Regions from separate parts of the Microscilla marina ATCC 23134 genome, predicted to be linked through region 1. Evidence: riboswitches for the same ligand, from Rfam matches in the RefSeq annotation. Region 1 holds a riboswitch; the other holds the start of a gene.
What was found. A riboswitch is a leader RNA that binds a small molecule or an ion and turns the genes downstream of it on or off. The one in region 1 is predicted to bind cobalamin.

Region 1 (4,551 bases):
TGAAAAAGACACATAAATTATATAAATACTTTCTATTAAGTTTTGTCGTAATCTTGCTCGATCAAGCAGTAAAATTGTTGGTACATTATAATATGGATCCAGGATTGGCTGGGGAAATTAAGGTATTGGGAAGCTGGCTCAAAATTCACTATGTACTCAACCCTGGAATGGCGTTTGGCCTTAAACTAGGTTCTGTATATGGCAAGCTCATCCTTACCCTGTTTCGCTTGCTTGCTACAGTAGGCATTGCTTACTACATGTCGTTGCTTGTCAAACGCAAAGCGCATACTGGGCTTGTATGGTGTGTAGCACTTATACTTGCCGGAGCGGTGGGCAATGTGGTAGATAGTACTTTTTATGGAGTGTTTTTAAATAATGCTCCTGCCGGTTCTCCTACTCCTTGGTTTCATGGGCAAGTGATAGACATGATCTACCTTGACATTTGGGAAGGGCATTTGCCTCAATGGTTGGGAGGACAATATTATGCGCTTTGGCCTATTTTCAACATTGCCGATTCAGCTATCTTTCTGGGGGTAGCAGTTATTTTGGTCATGCAGCGTAGGTTTTTTAAAGATGCTGAAGATAAAAAGCAAGACAACGAAACCAATAAAGATACCACAACACCTTCTACAGGTACTACGGCCAATTAGTGAGCAGGTACTTTTGAAGCAAAATATAACCGTTTGGAAGTTGATTTTCCGAACGGTTTTTTATCTATAGAACCAAGCAATCAAAAATTGGAAAGTTTTTTGAAACCTTCTAATTTAGGTATTCAAACAAACAACAATTATGACAAGGCTTAAAATTGGCGGTGCAGCACTCAATCAAACTCCGTTGGATTGGGAAAACAACCTAAAAAATATACAAAATGCTATAGAACAGGCTAAGGATGCATCAGTAGATGTATTGTGTTTGCCTGAACTGTGCATTACAGGGTATGGATGTGAAGATATGTTTTTGAGCGATTGGGTGGCAGACAAGGCACTTGGGCAACTGAATGAAATCGCCCAGTGGTGCACCAATATTGTAGTAGCAGTAGGCTTGCCAGTAAAGTTTGATAATGACTTGTACGACTGTGTATGTCTAATGCATAACCAAGAAATTCTGGGTTTCTCAGCCAAGCAAAACCTTGCCAATGATGGGGTACATTATGAACCACGCTGGTTTAAAGCCTGGAAAGCAGGCAGGCTGGAGATGCTAAAGGTAGGAACGAAAAAGTACCCTTTTGGAGATATTATTTACATTGCCAAAAATATTAAAATTGGTCTTGAAATATGTGAAGATGCCTGGAGCGGCCAAAAGCGTCCAGCGCACCAACTCAATAAACGTAAAGTAAATCTGATACTCAACCCCAGTGCCAGTCATTTTGCTTTTGCCAAAGCCAAAAATCGTGAAAAGCTGATGTTGGAAGCCAATGCTCCTGCGTATTTGTATTGCAACTTGTTAGGTAATGAAGCTGGTAAGATGATCTACGATGGGCAAGTATTTGTTACTCAGGGCAATCAGGTAATTGGGCGTAATCAGTTGTTTTCTTTTAAAAACGTTGACCTATTAACCACCCAGGTAGATTTTAAAAACCCTGAGAACTCTGATGCTACCCTGGAAGCTGCTCAGTTTAACAAAAATCAGGAGTTTGTACAGGTACTTTCACTTGCTTTGTTTGACTATATGCGCAAAAGCCGCAGCAAAGGTTATATTCTCTCATTATCAGGTGGAGCCGATTCATCTACTTGCGCTGTAATGGTTGCCGAAATGGTAAAGCGAGGAGTAGCAGAATTGGGCTGGGAGGCATTTCTTGAAAAATCAGGAGTTGCCTTTGACGAAGAACAAATGAAAGATGCTTTGCGTGAAGAAGACCCACCTCTTAGGCACATCGTCAAACACTTGCTTACATGTGTATATCAATCTTCTGACAATTCGAGCTATCAAACCCTCAACTCTGCCAAATTGCTTGCTCAAGATTTGGGTGCTACCTTTCATCACTGGAGCATCAAAGAGGATGTGACCAGTTACTCTAAAAAAATAGAATATATTATTAACCAATCGCTGAGCTGGCATAAACACGATATTGCTTTACAAAATATTCAGGCAAGAGCTCGTTCTCCTATTATTTGGATGCTTGCTAACATCAAAGGAGCTTTGTTGATTGCTACTTCTAATCGTAGCGAGGGCAGTGTAGGCTACACTACTATGGATGGCGATACATCGGGCGGTATATCACCTATTGCAGGAGTAGATAAACACTTTATCCGTGAATGGCTCAAATGGGCAGAAACCTCACTGGGACAAAAAGAACTAAGGCATGTCAATGCTTTGCAGCCTACTGCTGAGCTTCGCCCCAAAGACGATGACAGTACTCAACAACAAACTGATGAGAAAGACCTGATGCCTTACGAAGTATTGCAGGCTATAGAGCGCCTTACATTATATGAGCGCCTTTCACCCAAGCAAATATTTGAACAACTGCAATCAGAAGTAGCAGATATAGAACTCTTGAAAGAACATATTCGTAAGTTTTTTCGCTTATGGAGTCGTAACCAATGGAAACGAGAACGGTTTGCTCCTTCTTTTCACTTAGACGATTACAGCATAGACCCTCGTAGTTGGTTTCGCTTTCCTATTTTATCTGGTGGTTTCCAGCAAGAACTGGAAAGTTTGTAGCGTTTTTTAAAAGAGAGGTGTTTTTTTATGAAGGAGATTATTTGGGTAGTTTACTAAGCTATGCCTCATTGTAAATATTTGCTTTGAAAACATCCCTTCTTGCGTTATCTTTATTGCCATAGTTTAGAGTGTAAACTCATTTTGGTTTTTGATACAAACGAAAATAATAACCTTGCTTTTTGCTAGAACTCACCCTGATTTTTTGAATGGTTTACATTTCATTATTAAAAGTAAAGATGAGTTCTCAGGCTATTCTGCAGGAAGCAAGGTGTTTATCATCTATTATTAAAAGTCAAGATGGGGGCTTGGTTTAAAACCAAACTCTTACGCTATGCAAATAAAGTAATAAGGAATCGTGTGAAAATCATGAGCTGACGCGCAACTGTAACTGGAAAAACTCCACAAGCCAGGATACTTTACTTTATTTGTCAATTTGATAAAGCTTTCGCGAACCAGGGCTGGATCAAGACTAACAGGTCAATTCTACAAGTCCATCATCTGAATAGTACGCTCCATTCAAAAGGAGACCCAAACACTTACTAGATGTTGTATTGTGCTGGTTGCTTTAGGCTTAGCTCTTATCCGCCCTCAAACAAAAAACAATGAAAATATATACTAAGAAAGGAGATGCCGGAAAAACGGGTTTATACGGTGGCAAGCGAGTATTCAAAGATGATATTCGAGTAGAATGTTATGGTACACTTGATGAAGTAAACTCTACCATTGGTTTGTTAAGGGCTAAATTAGATATTAGCCATGAGTGGCAAACCAACTTGCGAAAAATTCAGAAAGATATGATGGATATGATGTCGCATTTGGCGCGTCCCTCTGATGTTAAAAAAGTAAATACAAACCCCATGCCTACCGATGGGGCAGATTTTTGTGAGCAATGGATTGATCAGTTAGAAAATAATTTAAGGACTGCCTCTGATTATTTTTTGTTGCCAGGAGGCAATGAAGTGTCTGCTTTGTGCCATGTGGTACGCACGCAGATGCGTCGTGGTGAGCGACACCTAGTAAGCCTTATGAAAGAAGATGAAGTACACGAAGCCATTCCTGCTTATATCAATCGTTTATCTGACCTGTTTTTTACATTGGCTCGCGCCGAAATGGATAAAAACATGGTGGAAGAGGAAAAGTGGCAATTATTTGTTTACAAAAGAATTAAAAAAGAAGAGTCGCCTTTGAGTGAAGAAGAAAAGGCTGCCAAGAAAAAAACGGTACGTCCTAAAATGAAGTAATCCAGGGCGTTAAGCATTAAGTAAATGCACTACTATTTGGGATGAGTTTTGTTTTCTGACGAACTTTAAAAATCGCGCAGAGTTCGCTTTCTGAATTTCGATGCATATCGGAACCTTAGCTACGCAAGTTTTTTAAAGTAAAGTCAGGGGGCAAAAGTCGCCAAAGAACCGAGGCTACAGTTCTACTGTGCCGAGTTTCTAAATCCCGAACTTGATTCGGGTATGTTCGAATTTAATGGGTTAGGTATTTAGTGTTTAAGGTACTAGGTTTAACTGAGAACCGACTTTTCGCACGTATACTTCAGAATTTTCAAGACTTAAACAGGTATTTCTCAATATAAAAATTCATAAAAACATTAAAATAAGAATTATATTCTAAGGGGTTTTTACACTTAGCAACAAAAAGAGATTTTAAATGATATAAGGTATTTTCCCTAAAGCAAAATACACTGATAAGTTACTGATCTTCAAGCACTTGTTAATTATTGATTTTTAAAATACACGTGCGGAAAGTGGGTGAGAATTTTATAAGTATAAAATTATTGAGTTAAAACACCTTTTCAGATGGGAGGGTATCACAATAAAAAGTAAAGTTAGGTATTTTTGACTAAAGGTTATTTAGGCAATTTGATAAGAAAGTATTGCTCCT
Region 2 (4,551 bases), on a different contig from region 1:
GTGGTGAAACACCCGTCCACTTTTTCGGTTTTTATGCTGAATGCGGTATACACCATCTACCACAGTAGTTGTTACGCCTTCTTGGTTTTGGATCAACCACTGGCGGTCATTGTTTTCAAAGTCTTCTCTAAAAAGCACGTGATCTTGTGCCGTGAGCAAGGCAGTGCTGAGCAGGCAGCAGTTCATTATTAAGTATAGTATTTTCATAGATACGAAATGGATTTATGCTGAACTTTCAATACGTTTGCCAGGCAATCATACGTTGGCAAACCCACTTTATAACAAGCACTTGGTTTGTTTAATCAGTGGTATTATCATTGGCAGTTTTTTAAGACAACAAAGTTATCATTTCCCGCTTCACTCATCGTAGTTTTTGCTCAACCTTGCCGTGCATGCTTGTAATAATTAATCAAAAACTGCTAAAAAAACTTTTTTTTTCATCATAAATCAAAGATTTATACAATATTTGTAGCGGAGCAATTCAAGCTTTGGTATTTACCTTACATGGTCAAAGTTTTTTTGTTATTTGTCTGATGCTCAATACTATGAGCATTGATTGAGGTAAGGCAACAAAGTAGTAAAGTACAGTGGTGTGGCTTGTTTTTAGAGAGTATACAATAAATCATACACCTATTGAGATGCAAGCAAAAACCACCATTTTGCTACCAATCCCTACTGCTCTGCACACTTAATTATTTAGCTGAACTTATCAAAAATAACTATGAGTTGGATCAAGTTAATCTCTTACGAAGAAGCCGTTGGCAAACTAAAATCTTTGTATGACCGGGTAAAAGGCCCCCAGGGTAATATAGACAATATTTTGCAAGTACACGGCTTACGCCCTCATTCACTAGAGGGGCACATGGCTTTATATAAAAACGTATTGCACCACCGTGACAATACGATTCCTAAATGGTTTTTAGAAAACCTGGGAGTATTGGTAAGCCACCTCAACCGTTGCGACTACTGTGTACAGCATCATTTTGCAGGTATGAAGCGACTACTCAACAATGACGAACGTGCCCAGCAAATATGGGATGCCATTATGGAAAATAGCTTTGACAAAGTGTATGACACCAAAGAGCTGGCTGCCATAGAGTATGCTCGTGAGCTTACCCAATACCCAGAAGAAATAAAATCAGAAACAATTGATACCTTGCGGGAAGCTGGTTGGGACGATGGCGAAATTTTGGAAATTAACCAGGTGGTAAGCTATTTTGCTTATGCCAACCGTACCGTACAAGGCTTAGGAGTAACTACTAAAGGTGATGTTTTGGGGCTTTCGCCTAATAGTACCGAAAACAACAACTGGAGCCATCACTAACAAAATAAGTCCTTGTCTAAAAACATAAAAAAAGTTAGAAGCAGAAAGTGTCTTCTTTCTTACTTCTAACTTTTATTTTTTAGGTGACGCTTCTGATATTATTCTGCTTTTTTATTGGGCAAAATACTTTTCAGGTTCTTAATTTTTTCCTGAGATGTTTTCAGCCCTTTTTGCGACGACATCACAAGTTTAGGAATTGCCATCAATATGGCTAATACAACAAATACTATTGCTATCAAGTTGGTAATCATAGAGGTTTTAATTTGGTCTTTTTTGTTAATTTTTATCTTTTAATTATTATACGAATTATCTAAAATAAAAAACAGCGAGTTTGTCTTCAAAACTTACATAAGTGTCTTTAACTCCTAGGTTTTAGTATACCGTCCATGTATTAAAAAAACTGTTTTGGTAAATCCCCTTTCCTTATTAATTATGATCCTCCCCTCCAGGTAAAAAGTAGTGATTTTTGCCAAAAAGCCGCCAATTAAGTAAAAATAAACCCTTATCGAACTTTTTGTGGTGTTCATCGAATCTGGTTTGATTTATGTAATATCCAGCCTAAATTTACACTGTATTTTATGAATCCAATGCTTGCTCCTACTATTATAACATTAGGCAAAGATGAAAAGTTTAATTATTCCAGAAGGCAATTATACCCCTTATATCTGCTTTGATACAGACACAAATGTATTTGAGGTGGCGGGAGAATCGTACAGTGAGTACACCCTCGAGTTTTTTGAGCCAGTCCTCAGTTGGTTGTCAGGCTACTTAGCACAAAATAGTCAATCACTAACCTTTAACTTTCGGATGAACTACTTTAATACCAGTACCTCCCGAAGGTTTTTTGAGATTTTAAAAATGTTGGAAGATTTTTACCACCAACAAAACAATGAGGTAGTCATCCACTGGTACGCCAAGTCAAACGACCTGGATATGATTGAAGCAGGCGAAGACTACAAAGATGACTTTGCTACACTTCCGTTTCATATTTCAGTACAAAAAATAGATTAATCATTGCTCATTACCCAATGCTGTTTCCCTCATACTATGACCACTATGGTGGAAGCAGCATCTATCTATAGCTCATAACTTTTACCCCACAGGCAAGCTTCCTTTGTGTTATCACTTTAATTTTACCTAGTAAACTTCATTTAAGAAACGAAGGCTTCAAAGCACTTCAACCATCACTGCCCCAAGCCATTTCCCGGCCTTTTATCGTCAGTCAAAATAATCAGTTACAGTCAAAAAGCAGGTTAACAATCAATCAAGTCAAACTTTTTAGTGCTTAAAACTTGCTTTTGCTTCAAAAAAAGTCGTTCCTTTGCACCAGTTTTGGTAACACTCCTCTTTTTCAGAGGCGTGTTTTAATAGGGAATCTCGTGTGATTCGAGAGCTGTCCCCGCAACTGTAAGCCACCAAACAAATTCATCACCCCTGCCACTGTTGTTAACTCCAACGGGAAGGCGTTGAATTTTGGGCAAGCCAGGAGACCTGCCAAAAAAAGCCTGCAATCAATATTTAGAAAGGCGCACTAGCATCATTGTTTCGGGCGAAAACAGTGATTGTTCAATAAAATTCATTTTACTCTTTATTTTCATGTACAGACAGGTGTCGAAGTTCAAGTGGGTATGGTGTTGCCTGTTGACCTTGGTAGCGTTTCGGGCTCAAGCCCAAAGTGATACAATCATTGGTGGCGATGTGCTCAAAGAAGTGCGCATTTATGGTATTCCCATAGAAAAATACGCCACTGGTAGCAAAGTTCACCGCTTAGACAGTGCTTTGCTGGCTACAGTCAATCATACTACTCTGGCAAACATATTACAACAACAGTCGCCAGTATATATCAAGTCTTATGGTAACGAAATGCTCTCTACTGCCTCGTTTAGAGGTACAGGTGCCGGGCATACGGCGGTATTGTGGAACGGACTCAATATTAACACGCTTAGCAACGGACAAACTGATTTTAGCCTGGTGCCCATGTTTGTTATCGACCAGGTGAGTATTCAACCAGGGTCGGCAAGCGCCATGTATGGCAGCGATGCTATAGGGGGCAGTATTCACTTACAAAACGACCCTACCTGGCGCAAAGGTTGGCAAGCCGAAGTTCAACAAAACATAGGTAGCTTTGGGCAGTACTTTAGTGCAGCCAAAGCCAGCGTTGGAACGGGCAAGTTTGAATCGGTAAGTCAGGTATACCGTTACTCTGCCAACAATGACTTTAGGGTGCGTATCTCACCTACCGAAAATAGTACTCAGCAAAATGCCAGTGTATACAACTATGGTTTTCAGCAAGCCTTGAGTTACCGCATTGCCTCTAACCAATATGTGTCGGTGCAGGGCTGGTATAGTTTCTCAGATAAACAAACCCAGGCAACCCGTGGCGATAATTTTAGCAATGATTTGATCAAGCAAACCAACACTCGTATAGTGGCCGATTATGTGCTCAATGATAAGGTGGGCTTTTTGAATGTAAAGTTGGGCTATATAGACGACTACTTGTTGTATAACGAAAACTCTACCACTGCCACCAGGCGTGGAATAGCCACTATCAGATATGAGAAACAACTCAATACAAAGTTAAGTCTCCAGGTGGGGTCGCAGTGGACCCACATCAAAACCAATGTAGATGCTTATGGGCGAGACATTGCCGAAGACCGCACCGCCATTTATGGTTCGTTGCGTTGGCAGGTATTACCGCGTTGGCAGTTGAGCGCCAATGTACGCCAGGCACACGTGACTAGTTTTGTGGCTCCTTTTGCCCCTTCGCTGGGGTCGGAGTTGGCTTTGTATAAAACAAACAACAAAAGCCTGATTTTCAAACTTTTGGCTTCGAGAAACTATCGAGTACCTACGCTCAATGACCGTTTTTGGCAGGGAGCAGGTGGGGTAGGCAACCCAACGCTCAGACCCGAAACCGGGTGGAGCGGCGAAACCGGGCTGGCCTATAGCCAACAAAACAAGCACTTTAGTTGGCAGGCAGAACTTACTTATTACCAAATGCAGGTAACCGATTGGATACTTTGGAAACCGGTAGGCAGTGTATGGTCGCCCGAAAATGTGTCGCAAGTAGATGGCACAGGGGTAGAGGGGAGCTTAAGGCTCAAGTGGCAACAAACCAGTGGCTATGTAATGCTGGGAGGAAACTACGCCTATACTCAATCTATCATTGCCAAAGCTGATAATGCAGACTTTATTGGCAAACAACTGTTGTACACACCGTTGCATAG

Region 2: it holds a riboswitch for cobalamin, as region 1 does, so the genes downstream of both, M23134_RS19960 (TonB-dependent receptor) here and M23134_RS06720 (cob(I)yrinic acid a,c-diamide adenosyltransferase) in region 1, are expected to answer to the same signal.

Annotation. Positions count from the first base shown of each region.
Region 1 is NZ_AAWS01000006.1:146,098-150,648, reverse strand. Features, by position in the region: gene M23134_RS06730 (lipoprotein signal peptidase) at 1-650, shown strand, start outside; gene nadE (NAD(+) synthase) at 790-2,661, shown strand; cobalamin riboswitch at 2,946-3,098, shown strand; gene M23134_RS06720 (cob(I)yrinic acid a,c-diamide adenosyltransferase) at 3,264-3,902, shown strand; tRNA gene M23134_RS06715 (tRNA-Asn) at 4,547-4,551, opposite strand, start outside.
Region 2 is NZ_AAWS01000022.1:17,766-22,316, forward strand. Features, by position in the region: gene M23134_RS19945 (OmpA family protein) at 1-207, opposite strand, end outside; gene M23134_RS19950 (carboxymuconolactone decarboxylase family protein) at 722-1,324, shown strand; gene M23134_RS41260 (hypothetical protein) at 1,423-1,575, opposite strand; gene M23134_RS19955 (DUF1987 domain-containing protein) at 1,946-2,335, shown strand; cobalamin riboswitch at 2,641-2,837, shown strand; gene M23134_RS19960 (TonB-dependent receptor) at 2,933-4,551, shown strand, end outside.